DNA from 3 places in the Aneurinibacillus sp. UBA3580 genome. Region 2 is predicted to be linked to each of the others. Evidence: riboswitches for the same ligand, from Rfam matches in the RefSeq annotation. Region 2 holds a riboswitch; each other region holds the start of a gene.
What was found. A riboswitch is a leader RNA that binds a small molecule or an ion and turns the genes downstream of it on or off. The one in region 2 is predicted to bind thiamine pyrophosphate.

Region 1: another riboswitch for thiamine pyrophosphate. It lies ahead of tenA (thiaminase II); the one in region 2 lies ahead of thiC (phosphomethylpyrimidine synthase ThiC).
Region 3: another riboswitch for thiamine pyrophosphate. It lies ahead of B2899_RS06300 (thiamine phosphate synthase); the one in region 2 lies ahead of thiC (phosphomethylpyrimidine synthase ThiC).

What each region holds. Positions count from the first base shown of each region.
Region 1 is NZ_DFMZ01000122.1:8,935-14,044, reverse strand. Features, by position in the region: gene B2899_RS16795 (CotH kinase family protein) at 1-1,032, shown strand, start outside; gene B2899_RS16790 (trimeric intracellular cation channel family protein) at 1,673-2,290, opposite strand; TPP riboswitch at 2,482-2,587, shown strand; gene tenA (thiaminase II) at 2,729-3,421, shown strand; gene B2899_RS16780 (ECF transporter S component) at 3,418-4,017, shown strand; gene B2899_RS16775 (ABC transporter ATP-binding protein) at 3,995-5,110, shown strand, end outside.
Region 2 is NZ_DFMZ01000136.1:18,436-23,545, reverse strand. Features, by position in the region: gene B2899_RS17985 (hypothetical protein) at 247-420, opposite strand; gene thiC (phosphomethylpyrimidine synthase ThiC) at 444-2,225, opposite strand; TPP riboswitch at 2,355-2,466, opposite strand; gene B2899_RS17975 (DUF2198 family protein) at 2,536-2,766, opposite strand; gene B2899_RS17970 (PDZ domain-containing protein) at 2,763-4,076, opposite strand; gene B2899_RS17965 (S41 family peptidase) at 4,250-5,110, opposite strand, start outside.
Region 3 is NZ_DFMZ01000041.1:12,856-17,965, reverse strand. Features, by position in the region: gene B2899_RS06315 (DEAD/DEAH box helicase) at 1-787, opposite strand, end outside; gene B2899_RS06310 (GNAT family N-acetyltransferase) at 913-1,476, opposite strand; gene B2899_RS06305 (DinB family protein) at 1,550-2,011, opposite strand; TPP riboswitch at 2,148-2,262, shown strand; gene B2899_RS06300 (thiamine phosphate synthase) at 2,353-3,015, shown strand; gene thiO (glycine oxidase ThiO) at 3,012-4,133, shown strand; gene thiS (sulfur carrier protein ThiS) at 4,152-4,355, shown strand; gene B2899_RS06285 (thiazole synthase) at 4,361-5,110, shown strand, end outside.

The DNA.
Region 1 (5,110 bases), on a different contig from region 2:
TTGCGGAGAGATATATGGTGCGATGAGCCTGTACCGGCTAAACTGAAAACAAACAATATGAAATATGAAATCGATTTTGCCTATCGCGGTTCGCTTACCCGTAAGTTCCCAAAAAAATCCTATTATGTACGTTTTATAAAACATGCCTCGTTATTTGGAGAGCAGGAAATCCATCTAAACGCTGAATACGCTGATCCTTCTTTAATCCGAAATAAACTCTCCCTGGACTTTTTTCGGACGATTGGCGTTCTTTCACCACGCGCTCAACATGTTCTGCTCACCCTGAACGGGAAATTTTTAGGAGTCTATTTGCAACTCGAATCCGTAAATGAGCTATTTCTCCAGAAAAGAGGGCTGCCTTTAGGGCCGGTTTATTATGCAATTAATAATGACGCAAATTTTTCATTAGTGAGCCATCATTATAATGATGCAAAAAAAACACTTGAATCCGGTTATGAACGAAAATGCGGCACCAAATCAGATGACGAACTTCTGCGTGAATTGATTTATAAGATTAACACCATACCGCGTTCAAGTTTTAGTAAAGAGATTGCTTATTATATTGATGTAGATAAGTACTTCCGATGGTTAGCAGGAGCGGTTTGCACTCAGAATTATGACGGGTTTGTCCATAACTATGCTTTATACCATAATAAGCAGACAGGCTTATTTGAACTTATTCCTTGGGACTATGATGGAACATGGGGAAGGGACTGTAAGGGGAAGATGATGGAGCATGATTATGTTCCAATTGAGGGATATAATACTCTTTCCGCACGGCTTCTCGACGTTCCACATTTTCGATCCAGGTATTGTGAACTTCTTGAAGAAATACTTGAAACTTCGTTCACTCTAGAATCACTTGAACCTAAGATTCATTCGCTAATGAATTCTATTCGTCCTTATCTTGTAAGAGATGACTATAAGAAAAAAGACATCCAGAAATTTGATGCGGAATCGGAGTACATCACCCGTTTTATTGTGAAGAGAAATCATTATCTGCGTGAACGTTTGTCGGATTTAAAACAGTAATTCCATGAATACTTCCCCACTGAGCGGGCAATCGCTGAAGCGGGGGCTTCAATTTTACAATAGATCGCGGCTTGATTTTGGGGTGAGGATATTCTTCAGTACAGGCAGCGATTCGTACACATAATGGGTCAGCGTTACAATAAAATACCGGCATACCAGTTGCCGCCTGCATGGCATGCCGGTATAGAGGCAGGTTTGTACATTCCAGCACAATGGCTCCCTTTTCACTCTATAAAATTATAACAGGCTTAGTTCATTCCCGCTAAAACTTCAGCGTTCTTTTCATTGTAACATTCCATGCATAGCGCATCTTTTTCCTCTGCTTCATATTCTGTTAATTTAACGCCGCAACTTCTGCACGTAAGCTCAGTAAAAACTATATTCATTTCTATTCCCTCCATTATCCGTATATTTTTGCAAACCTTTAAACGCAATCATTTTGAAGGGAGCCAAAGTCTACGTTATTACAATTTCCTATACGAAATAAGAATAAAGCAAGTTTCTGTTTTTCTGACTTTTTACAAATCGTACACAAAATTAAGATTACAACAGCAATTGAAAGATTCGGAAAATCAAAGACGATAAGCAAGCAAATGAAACCCCGGCCTTATGTCATTGACACCAGGCCGGGGTTTGTAGTTTACTGCACCGCTTTATGCAAAGAACGACGCGGCAGTTTCCATTTATAGAATACAGACAACACTCGCAGCACAACAATCGCAACGCACAGCCCATACAACTGTACGGAATCTCCAATGTCTACAATCCCCGTGCCGATGCACAGCCCGGCTCCGATCGCCCATACAGCGTAGATTTCTTCCTGCAGCACCATCGGACGCCGACCCGCCAGCACATCGCGAATCACGCCGCCGCCGATGCCTGTCATTACCGCCGCCACGATGATTGCGCTCAACGGACGATCGAGCTGCGTCGCATACAACGCGCCCTGCACAGCAAATGCCGCGAGACCAATCGCGTCAAAGAACACCTCCGAGCGACGCCAGTATGCGATTAACTTTACCGGCAGAAAGAAGAACACCAGCATGGTTAGTAACGCTGTCCATAGCAGCGTTCCCTGCTCCCAAAGCGTAGGCACCGGAATACCGATAAGAAAGTTCCGCACGATCCCGCCACCGAATGCAGTCGCCATGCCAAGCACGAATACGCCGTATATATCATACTCTTCTTCCATCGCCACCACCGCGCCGCTCAGCGCAAACGCCATTGTGCCGATAATGTTCAAAATCTCCCACGTCACGCTGCATCTTCCTCTCTATTTTTCCCTCATTGATATTTAATCTTTCAACAGGTTACAAGAGGTCCTTGCACATCGTCAAGCAAAACCGCCGACAAGATAGTTTATTCGAAAAATTTCATCGTCTATCTTTTTGCATTTTACAGCATTGACAGGTCAGCCCGAACCTGTTATTCTACGGATAATTTCATAGGAAAGTCCACTGGGGGTGCCGTAACGGCTGAGATAAGGCGCAGTAGCCTTGATCCCTTCGAACCTGATCTGGATTATACCAGCGTAGGGAAGTGGCATGACGACTGGCCATTCCAATTTGGTTGTGATGGCGCGTTATTCTTTGTCTCGCATGCCGCTCTACTTGTAGAGCGGCTTTTTATTGGGGCAAGGGACCGGTGGAGCACTTTCTTCTCTGAAAAAATTGATTTGTTAGGAGGAATTTATATGATGACATTTACCCAACAGCTTCGCCAGGATGCCGATCCAATCTTTGAGGCCATCTTCGCTCACCCATTCGTGCGGGGCATTGCCGATGGGAATTTGGACAAAGAAGCCATCATCCATTATGTAAAACAAGATTTTGAATATCTCAACGCCTTCGCCCGCATCTACGGCATCGCCATCTCTAAATGCGAGAAACGCGAAGACATGGCGATGTTTGCCGAGCAGATCTCATTCGTACTGCACGGCGAAGCCCATCCCCACAACAACTTGTGCCGCGTAGCGGGCGTCCGTTATGAAGATGTGCAGGGCTATCCGCTTGCGCCGAATGCAAGCCATTATATTCGCCATATGCTGACGGTCGCGCATGAAGGTACGCTCGGAGAAATCATCGCAGTGCTTCTGCCGTGCCCGTGGACATATCTTGAAATCGGACAAAAGCTGCTTAAAGAAGTCAATCCCACTCCTTCGCACCCGTTCTATGAATGGATTACTTTTTATGGCGAGGCATCCATGAACGTGCTGACCGATCGATTCTGCGCACGGCTTGACCGCTGGGCGGAAGAGGCCAATGAAATGGAGAAAGAAAAAATGAAGCAGCATTTCCTTACCAGTTGCCAGTTGGAATACCTCTTCTGGGATATGGCGTATACAAAGCAAACCTGGCCGGTTGAGTTGGGACAGGTGATGAAACGATGAGTTGGAAAATGCGGGAAGTTGTACTGACCGTCGTACTGTCCATCGCGTGCGGCGTGCTGTACCTTGGCTGGTCTACCCTCTGGCTTCCGATCTCGGCGCTGATAGGACCGGTCGGCGCTGAAGTGATGTTCGGTGTCTGGGTGGTGGCGAGTCCGTTGATCGCTTATATTGTACGCAAACCGGGCGCCGCACTGATTGCGGAGCTGGCGGCGGCGGCCGTTGAAGTATTCACGGGCAGCCACTTTGGTCTCTCTTCGCTGTTAATCGGATTCTTTCAGGGACTGGGCGCCGAATTGGCCTTTTTCCTGTTCGGCTATAAGAAGTATTCATTGCCCGTCCTCATGCTCTCGGGTGTACTCGCTGCGGTCGGCAGCATGATCTACAGCCTGCTGGCCAATGGCTTCGGCTATTATACTCCGGGTGTACTCGCGGCTACGTTTGCACTGCGAATAGCCAGCGGCGCTATCCTCGGAGGAGTACTCGGAAAACTGATAGCCGAATCGCTGGCGAAAACCGGCATTCTTCAGCAGTACGAAATGATGCGGCAGCGCAGACAGCAACGTGGTGAAGGATATGATTCCGTATCTAGGATGTAACAATCTTTCGGTCCGTTTCTACGATGCTCCCTCCTTCACGCTGCAACATCTGAGCCTTTCGATTCAACGTGGCGAAAAAGTACTGCTGCTCGGGCCAAGCGGCTGCGGAAAATCCACCCTCCTGTCTGTGCTGTCAGGAATTATTCCCGCCGCGATTGAAGCGGAAGTAAAGGGCGAGGTGACACGCCCTGAATCCGTCGGCATAATGTTTCAGGACCCGGATGCCCAATTCTGCATGCTGACTGTCGGTGATGAGATTGCGTTTAGCCTGGAGAACCGCCGCATTCCGCGGGATGAAATGAACGGCCGTATTGAAAAAGCGATGGCACAGGCGGGTCTGTCTGTGCCCAAGGATACGCCGATCGAGACGCTGTCCGGCGGAATGAAGCAGCGTCTGGCGCTCGCATGCCTGTTGGCACTCGAAGCGGATGTACTGTTCTTCGACGAACCGACGGCACAGCTTGACCCGCAGGGACGACAGGATGTGTTCACACTGCTCAAATCGGTATCGGATACAGGAATGACCATGGTATTCATCGAGCACGTACTGGATGGTTTGATTGACTGGATGGATCGTGTCATCCTGTTTGATGCCCAAGGACGCATCATCGGGGAGGGTGCACCAAAAGACGTACTGACCCGGTACGAAAAAGAAATGGAGGCCGCCGGTATCTGGCGGCCCCGTCTCTTCCCTCATACCCTAGAAGAGGCCTGTGCCCCTTCCCATCCGCTGCAGATCGGGTGGCGCGAAAAGCTGAAGCAAAGCGAGACGCGGGCCAGGTCGAAAGGGGCGGTAGAGCCGGACATCTACACCATACGCGATCTGACCATCGGCTACGGCAAAACCAATATCCTTGAACATGTTTCGTTTTCGCTTCGGCAAGGCGAATGGACGGCCATTATCGGTGAGAACGGCGCTGGAAAAAGCACACTGTTAAAAGCGCTCGCCGGATTGGAAAAAGGAAAACACGGGGAGGTATACTTTCAGGAGCGACCCATCCGCAAGTGGCCGGCCAAAAAGCTGTACGAACAGGTCGGCTTCGTATTCCAGAATCCGGAGCTGCAGTTCGTCACAGATCGGGTATACGATGAA
Region 2 (5,110 bases):
CCGCTTCGTTCCGAGACAAAAGATATGGCGGTTCCATATATCTCCCGTCTGTCAAAAGAACGCGATACAGGTTCGTAGATCGGCGAATCTGGCTGATGTTGACGCGCCCTTCACAAAGAAGGAGGACATAAAAGTGGACATTCCCCTTTTTGTGGAATTTTAGCGGTGGTAGCCAAAATTTCTATAAAAGGTCGGAATGTCCTCTTTTTGTTCCCTTTTTTTCGACAATTTTTTGCAAGAGTCCAGTTAATAATAACAACTTTCTGACTTCAAACACCGAGTACAGGTTTTCATTAAAACATCGCCTGTATAGGTATGATTGCAACTTGCCTGAAGGTCAGCAAGCTCTGCTTTTAGGCTCTCTATTTTGGCCTTCAGCTCTTTTATTTCACTTATAATTTGACTCGCTTTGTTACTCATACAGAGGCCATCTCCTTATCCGCTCACCGATAAATATGACTGCCGCCGTCTTTGAACTCTTGAGCCTTTTCCTTTAATCCCTTTTCTAACGCCTCGTTGTTCGTTAATCCATGATGATTGGCATACTCCCGGATTTCATGCGTGATTTTCATACTGCAGAATTTCGGTCCGCACATCGAACAAAAATGCGCCGTCTTTGCCCCTTCTGCCGGCAAGGTTTCATCGTGATATTCCATGGCGCGTTCTGGATCTAATGATAAATGAAATTGGTCGCGCCAGCGAAACTCAAACCGGGCCTTGGAAAGGGCATTATCGCGAATTTGCGCTCCGGGGTGGCCTTTGGCTAAATCCGCAGCATGGGCGGCAATTTTATAGGCAATGATTCCATCCCGTACGTCCTCTTTATTCGGAAGCCCGAGATGTTCTTTCGGTGTAACATAACAGAGCATGGCCGTTCCGAACCAGCCAATCATGGCTGCACCAATCGCAGAAGTGATATGATCGTACCCCGGCGCGATGTCAGTTGTCAGAGGCCCTAATGTATAAAACGGGGCTTCCTGACAAATCTCCATCTGCTTATCCACATTCTCTTTAATTTTATGCATGGGAACATGACCGGGTCCCTCAATCATCACCTGTACATCATGTTTCCATGCAATTTTAGTCAGCTCACCCAACGTCTCTAACTCAGCGAATTGTGCCTCATCGTTTGCGTCTGCAATCGATCCTGGACGCAGGCCATCCCCTAGGGAAAAGGCTACGTCATACGTTTTCATAATTTCGCAGATTTCCTCGAAATGCGTATAGAGGAAGTTCTCTTCATGATGCGCCAGGCACCATGCCGCTAAGATAGATCCGCCACGTGACACGATTCCTGTGACCCGGTTGCTTGTAAGCGGGATGTAGCGAAGGAGAACTCCGGCATGGATTGTAAAATAATCTACACCTTGCTCGGCCTGCTCGATTAATGTGTCACGGTAGACTTCCCAGGTCAAATCCTCTGCCACTCCGTTTACTTTTTCCAGAGCTTGATAAATGGGAACAGTGCCAACAGGAACCGGAGAATTTCGAATAATCCATTCACGTGTTGTGTGTATGTTTTTTCCGGTAGATAAATCCATAATGGTGTCCGCTCCCCAGCGAATCGCCCACGTCATCTTTTCTACTTCTTCAGAGATAGAAGAAGTAACGGCGGAGTTTCCAATGTTTGCATTAATTTTTACATGGAAGTTTCGGCCGATAATCATCGGCTCGCTCTCCGGGTGATTAATATTAGAAGGAAGAATGGCGCGGCCTTCCGCGATTTCCTTCCGTACAAATTCAGGACTTACCCCTTCGCGAATGGCAACATACTCCATCTCCGGAGTAATCATACCTTTGCGGGCATAATGGAGCTGGGTAACATTTTGCCCTTTTTTCGCCCGCAGTGGTTTTCTCTTTAATCCAGGAAAAACCTCGCGATGGGGTGAACCCTCTTCTCCTTTTATTCCATCGTCTTCCGGTCTTACGTCACGTCCTTCATATTCTTCTACATCGCCTCGCTCCAGAATCCAATGACGGCGAAGTGCAGGAATTCCTTCACGAATATTTACGGAGTAACCGGGGTCAGTATAAACTCCGCTCGTATCATAGACACGAACGGGCTCATTTACCTGCGTTCCAAAACTTCCGGATGATTCGCTCAATTGAATCTCCCGCATAGGCACCCGGATATCCGGTCTGGACCCTTCTATGTATACTTTTTTACTGCCCGGAAACTTCTCAAGATTCGGGATAGAAACTGCGGTTTCAATCGATTTGGACATAAAAATAGCCTCCTTGGTTAGAAAATTCGAAGTATTTAGAACCCTCTATGGAGGCGGAAGGAGGACGTATATGATTAAAAAAGCCGCATAGAAAATGCGGCTTTGGATACACGTACCCCATGCAATATAAACATGAAGTGTCACTCATCCCTCCGCTGGCATTATCCAGTTCAGGTTCAACGGTCGATAACAGATTAGTTATCCTCTCAGCCTGATTCCTCAAGCTCCCGCGTAAATATTATATAACTTATAAACTACATTAACACAAATAACGAAGTATAACAACCTTCATCTACTACAAAAAAACCCTCTACTCCGTCAAGCTAATTCCTCGAATCCAACGGTACCCGACATACGTGCCGACGAGACCGCTGACTACGCCAAGCAAAACTACCGGAAGCGGCTGGTACGGTCCGTTGAAAACGGCCATCATGATGCCCAGTGTGGCAATGGCGCCGACCCAGATATTCAATGACACACGAGAAATCACCGCGGCAAGAATAAACGGAACAATCAGCGCAATGATATATTTTGCGATCATAACGATACATCCTTTCCCTGCTCGAGGGGCATCTCATTCGACTCAGCGTTGCGGCGCGTTCTCACCTTGCGGAACAGCCCGAATAACCGGCTGTATCCCTGCTCTACATACTCATCCGCCGCGGCGTCAGGTGCCACAATCAATCCCAGCTGATGATGGTCTCCCTGATACACGGAACGCTGAACGTATTTGATATGTCCTTCTTTATTCATTACTTCCATTTTACAGAAAGCCGATTGCTGCTGCAATGCCGGGTAAATCTCCTCCTTGCCGTGGATCTCGTGTCCGTTCACTCGCAGAATAACATCTCCCGTCACAATCTCCATCTCATCGGCCGGACTGCCGGGCACAACCGCCAGTACGCGCACACCTTTCTTCAATTGTACATATAGCGGCGTATGAACACGACGCTGCCATTCACCGTAGATACGCAGCGCTTCATGCCCGGCCAGTGCCAGCAGGCTGCCAAGAACGGCAAAAGGAAGCCAGAACGTTCCCAGATACGCTAGCACAAGCAATGCTACGCCGAGCCACACAATCATTTTACCCGCCCACTGCGCTTTTTCCTGGGGCGTGGACAACACCGCCAAATCCGCATACCCTGCTACAGACGGAACCGGAAGCAGGCTCAGTGCAGCTGCACCCGCATAGAACCACGGCCACCAGCCGGGCACATCCGGCGTGTAAATACCGGCTGCATCCCCCGCCACGAACAGAACGACCGGGATAAGCCAGTATTTCTGTATCGCATACGCGCCGACAACACGACCGCGCTGGCTCTTAATGAGGACCGGAGATAGTCCCTGCTTCGGCACGACACGAATAAGAATGCCTTCTGCGATATGCAATACGGCGACCAGCGCGAGGATGGCCGGGATGTTCACCTCCTGCAGCCATACAACCACTGTTTTAAACCACCCATTCAAACCATCCGAAGGCACAAGCTTCGCCAACGCGGACAGCACGGACAGCAAACCACCGCTATAGGCGAAAGACAAAAAGCGAATGTGAACGAATGCCAAAAGAGCACTTAAAATCCATAGCAAAACAATATCGTGATAAGAAGGTGCCGCACCGATGGCGAGCAGCACAAGAGAAGCGCCCAGGCCCGCTGCCGCACCGAACAGCAGCGCGCGCACCAGCTCTCCCGCTCCCGAAGTCACCCGTGCATGGAACAGCCTGCGCTCCTGCACAATCTGCTTACGGTATGCCCAGAATAACAGCAGCGCAAACACATACAAAGCCGGACTTATCAAAAATTTAGGAATCTGTATCAACAAATCAACAACAAATCCTGACCAATCATCCATTTTCTATCCTCCGAATCTAAAATCGAGCAATACTTACGCCTGCTTTCCCTTTTTTGTCGTTCGGCCAGAAAAGCTCTCGCTTCCCCCACTATTCAGTATAAAAAGAAAAAACCACGACATAAAGGCCGTGGTTGTACAATTCTACAAACGGCAGTGCGAACCCTGCCTTATTTTCAATTTGATTCCCTGGATATTACTTCAAGTGCCGCTTGCAGCTGCAAATCATTCTTCGGGTCCTGAATCCGTTTGATCAGCTCCTCCTGCATGACACCTGCGGTCTTTTTATCTACCCTGCCGGTCACCGGAAGCTTGTGCAGACTCTGGAATGCTTTCACGGCAGTTTCGGTCCGGCTGTCGAAGTAACCGTCCGTCCGGCCCGGCGGTTGACCCAATCCTTTGAGAATCAACTGCAGATTCTTCACATCCGAGCTGTTCATATCGCGTCCCAGTTCCACTTTGGTCGGCAGCGGAGCGGCATTAAAATAATCGGGTTGATCAATCTTTACATCCGGCTCAATGCCTTTTTTATGAATCCAATTGCCTTCCGGCGTCAACCATTTGGCCACCGTAATCTTCAGCTGGCTGTCGTCTTCAAGCGGTATTGTATTTTGCACGGTGCCTTTTCCGAATGAGTTTGTTCCGACTACTTTATAGCCGCTGCCCTGCAGTGCGGCGGCCAGAATTTCCGAAGCGCTGGCGCTGCCCTTATCCGTGAGTACGACAACCGGATATTTGGCTTCTCCTTTTTCGGAACGGAATACTTCTTTTTTGCCGTCACTGTACTGTACCTGCAGGATAACGCCTTTATTCGGCACAAGCAGATTGCCGATTTCGACCACCGAATCGAGCAGACCGCCCGGATTGCCCCGGACATCGACAATCAAACCGTTAATGCCCTGTTTCTCCAGTTTGTTCAATTCCGCGGCAAAGTGCTTGGCGGTATTCTGGGAGAACTGCGTAATTTCCAGTTTCCCGTATTTCTTGCCGTTCCGTTCAACCGTCTCGCTGTACACGGTTTCCACCGGGATATCGTC
Region 3 (5,110 bases), on a different contig from region 2:
TCTCCTGCAAGCTGCGCACCAGCTCGTTGACGCGCTGTTTTGTATTCGCAAAGATCACGGCTAGATACGGACGGGCATCTTTGACCAGTTCCAGCAGCACATCAAGCTTGTCGCTTTGGTTCACTACATAATAAGATTCTTTTGTGTTTTCCGCCGTCATCTGCCGCTTCTCGACCCGGACAATCTGCGGTTGATTCATGAAACGGTGGGCCAGACGACGCACTTCATCCGGAATGGTCGCAGAGAACAGGAGCACTTGTTTTTGCTGCGCTGTTTGGATGAAGACTTCTTCTACTTCTTCGAGAAAGCCCATCTCGAGCATTTTGTCCGCTTCATCGAGCACAAGCATTTTAATCCGTCCGAAATGAAGTGTCTCCCGGCGCAGGTGGTCAAGAATTCGGCCCGGCGTGCCTACCACGATATGCACCTGTCCCGAAAGCTTACTAATCTGGCGTGTAATGTCCTGACCGCCGTGCAGCGAGAGTACGTTAACGCCCAAATGCTTGCCCAACTCGGCTATATCGTCTGTGATCTGCATCGCCAACTCACGGGTCGGCGTCATAATCAGCGCCTGCACGTCTTTTTTATCCAGCTCCAGCATTTGGAGCATCGGAATGACGAAGGCCGCCGTTTTGCCGGTTCCAGTCTGGGCCTGCCCGATGACATCTTTTCCTTCGAGAGCCAGCGGAATGGCCTGCGCTTGAATCGGGGTCGGTTCTTTATAATACAAATCGGCAATCCCCTGCAGAATTTCCGGTTTCAGCTGAAAAGCAGTAAATGAATTCATGATTTCCTTCCTTTCTCTGCTAAAACAAACTATTTCTTATTCTACCCGATTTCCGCTTCTGATCGCTACCCGAAAAAAGAAAACAGGCGCGGCCGGCCGAATAGCGCTGCGCACCTGTGCTTCTTCTATAAGAATTTACTCATAAATACCTCGTCCACATGTTTACCATCCAGTATAAACTGGTCTTTACGGTATCCTTCCACTACGAATCCGTATTTTTTGTACATATCTATTGCTCTTTCATTATCGGCAAATACGTCAAGACAGACTTTCTCCAGTCCATGGTGCTTGGCCCACTGCAGCGAATAATCCATCAGCTTGGATCCGATACCGTATCCCTGAAATCCGGGGCCGAGCCAGATGCGGAACGTACCGATATGCCGATTCATCTCTAGCTGTCCGCGTTTGATCTGGGCCACACCGGCTATCGCGTCGCTAATTTCAGCGACCGTATACATGCTGCCCTCTTCTTTCATCTGGCGAATGAACGCCGCCTCTTCTTGCGGACTATTCATCGTATCCTTCTCTTCCTCCAGATAAACGCCATCGTCAAGTACGCGGCGCAACCGCTCGATAATCTTCGGCGCATCCACTTCCATCGCCTGACGCAGCACCATCACTTTCCTATCCTTTAAGCGGTACAGCCATATTTTACGAAATGCGTCGTTTGTCGTTTTTTTTACCTTCAATATTGTCCCTCCGCTCCTGCGTAATAGTCAGCAAGCAAGCTATTAGTATAGTACCTCAGAGGGAGGAAAGTTATTACATCGCCGGCGGTTCTTTGCCCAGCAGACGCAGCGTCATATTTACCTGCGCCAGGTGGTAAACTTCATGGTCGAACATTCGATGGAACAGCCAAGAGAAAGTTGGATTATCGATTTTCGCGCCGCGATAGCCTTCCGGCATAGTAAATGGCGTGGCCAATTTCGATACTTCCATTTCGCGAAGTACGTTTAGCGTATGCTCACGCGTTCCTTCTAGATAAGCAAGAATATCGGCGATTGTCGCAAGCTCCGCTTTCCGCTTGGGTGCCGCTTCCTGTCCAAGAATAATGCCTTGAACGAACCAATCTTCCGCCTGTGCGATATGCCGCAGATGAAATCCGATAGAGTTAGGCACCCCTTGAGGTTTTTGTTCAAGGAGATCCGCTGTTAATTCCCGATAGGCCGGAAAGAAACGATCGCGCAAATCGTTGACGTGTGGGAATAATTCGATAGCTTTCAATCTTTGCTCACCCTTTCACTTGATTATGCAGAAAAATTATATCATAATTCAGACTATTTTACCTTTTATTAAGTTTTTTATATCCCTTCTTCTCTTTTTCATTACAATTGATTATAATAGAAGAAATTTTAATAGAAAGCACTACTAGGGGATCCCGAGGAGCCGGGCTGAGAATGAAACGCGTTGAAGTTTCTAAACCCTTGGGACCTGATCTGGTTCGTACCAGCGTAGGAAAGTAGTCGGCATAAAAGCGTTTGTCATTGACGTATCAGGCCGGGTCCCATAATAGGGTCCCGGCCTTTTCTGTGAAAATCATGAGAAAAGAAGGAAGGGGGAGAGGAATGCACATGGCACATGCTCTTCACGTCATCAGCAGCGGTACGCAATCACTTTCAGACGTCCGCAGGGTTGTGGCGCGTATTCACCCGTATATTACCATGTTCCACCTGCGCGAAAAACAGCGAACCGCTCGGGAGTTATGGGAATGGACACAGGATTTGGTTGCGACCGGTCTGCCATGCACCAAACTTGCGGTAAACGATCGGGTGGATGTAGCGCTTGCGAGCGGAGCCGCTGCCATTCAAGCCGCGTATCACAGCCTGCCTGCCGGCGTCATTCGCCGTCTGGCTCCGCATAGGCTTATCGGTGTCTCTGTCCACAGCGTCACGGAAGCAAAAGCTGCGGAAGTGTCAGGCGCCGATTATGTGCTGTTCGGCCATGTCTTCGCCTCGGCTTCCAAGCCTGGCCAGGCCGGTCGGGGACTTGCGGCTTTGCAGGAGATCGTGGAAAGCGTCAATCTGCCCGTTATTGCATTGGGCGGCATTACGCCTAACAATGCGCCGGATACGCTGGCGACGGGCTGTGCCGGAATTGCCGTACTGTCAGCCATTATGCTTGCCAGGGACCCTATGCTTTCTGCCCAGCAATTTCAACAGGCCATGCAGAATGTCCGTGTATCGCCCAGATGCGCGTGGCCCATGGCAAAAATGGAGGGTGTTAAATGATCAAGCAGGATGTTGTCATCATCGGTGGCGGTGTCATCGGCGTCTCTATTGCCTATCAACTGACAAAAAGGGGCAAAACAGTCACCTTGTTGGAGAAAGATACGATCGGGGCGCATGCATCAGGGGCGGCAGGCGGCATGCTCGGCGCTCAGGTCGAGTTTACCGAGCCGGGTCCATTAGTAGATCTTTCTCTGCGCAGCCGCGCTATGTTTACAGAAATCGCCCGAGAGCTATATCAGGCTTCCGGCGTCGATATCGGCTTGAACAATGCAGGTATGCTTCGTATCGCCTGGACGGAAGAAGAAGCCGACACGCTAAAAAAACGCGGTGCCTGGCAACAGGCGATGGGCCTTCAAGCCGAGTGGATGGACAAAACGGACGTCAGACGGATGGAGCCGGCGGTAAGCGATGAAATTACGGGCGCTCTTTACCTGCCGGACGATATCCAGGTCTCGGCACCGGATTTGACAAGGGCGTTTGCGGTTGCCGCAGCAAAGGGCGGTGCCAGGCTTCTGGAACGATGTGAGGTGCTTGACATCGAGCATACAGACAGCCGGATTACAGGGGTTGTGACGACACAGGGCCGGTTTACGGCCGATCATTACGTGCTTGCTGCCGGAGCATGGAGCGGCCGTCTGGCGCATACGCTCGGCCTGCCGCTCTCCGTTTTCCCTATTAAAGGGGAAGCGTTCTCCGTGCTTTCTATGCCGCAGCGGATCGAAAAAACGATCTATTCGCACGGATGCTACATTGTTCCGAAAGACGGAAACCGTCTGCTCGTCGGTGCTTCCTCTGCAGACTGCGGGTTTGATAATCGGCTGACAATTGACGGCCTGCAGCAGCTCATGACAAAAGCCGTTCGTCTTCTGCCCGCCTTAAAAGACTGCCCGCTTGAAAAGACATGGGCCAGTCTGCGGCCACAGACCAAAGACGGCCTCCCGTATTTCGGACCGGTATCGTCTTTTGCGAACCTGCTGGCGGCGACCGGGCACTACCGCAACGGGATTCTTTTAAGCCCGCTGACCGGTGAAATGATTGCCCGCATGGTGACAGGTGAAACGCTTGATATCCCGCTTGCGCCTTTCACCGACAGACGTCATGTTCATCCCATCCTGTAAATCTAAGGAGGTACGCCTATGAATATAACAATTAACGGCGAGATGCAAACCATTCCTGACACGGTCGGGAATGTCCAGCAGTTGCTGGAATATCTGCGTCTTGCAGATCGCATCGTGGTTGTAGAAATTAACCGCGACATCCTGCAAAAAGAACAGCATGCCGCAAGAAGTATCACGGACGGCGACACAATTGAGCTTGTACATTTTGTTGGTGGAGGTTGATCATCATGCTTCGAATCGGACCTTATGAATTCTCATCCCGCCTGCTGCTCGGCACGGGCAAATTCCCGAATTTCGATATACAGCGCCGGGCGGTGGAAGTCTCGGGAACAGAAATCTTAACGTTTGCCGTGCGTCGGATGAACATCTATGATCCGGCACAGCCGAACTTTTTGGAACAGTTGGACCTGCAAAAATACAAGCTGCTGCCCAATACGGCCGGCGCAAGCACAGCCGAGGAAGCAGTGCGCATCGCCCGCCTTGCCCGTGCATCCGGATTATGCGATATGATCAAGGTGGAAGTGATTGCGGATACGAAAACCCTGCTCCCTGACCCGATCGCGACACTGGAGGCGACCAGAATTCTGGTCGAAGACGGATTCATCGTATTGCCTTACACGAATGACGATCCCGTATTGGCACGTCACCTGCAGGAAGCCGGTGCGCATGCGGTCATGCCGGGCGCATCGCCGATTGGCAGCGGCCAGGGGATTCTCAATCCGCTCAATCTGAGCATCATCATCGAGGAAGCCACCGTTCCGATTATCGTCGACGCCGGAATCGGAACTCCGTCCGACGCGGTGATTGCGATGGAATTAGGCGCTGACGGCGTACTGCTGAATACGGCCGTGGCCGGCGCCAAAGACTCTGTGAAAATGGCGGAAGCGATGATGTTGGCAATCAAGGCGGGCCGGCTGGGATATGAAGCAGGCCGAATTCCGAAGAAACGGTACGCCCAGGCCAGCAGCCCAATGGAG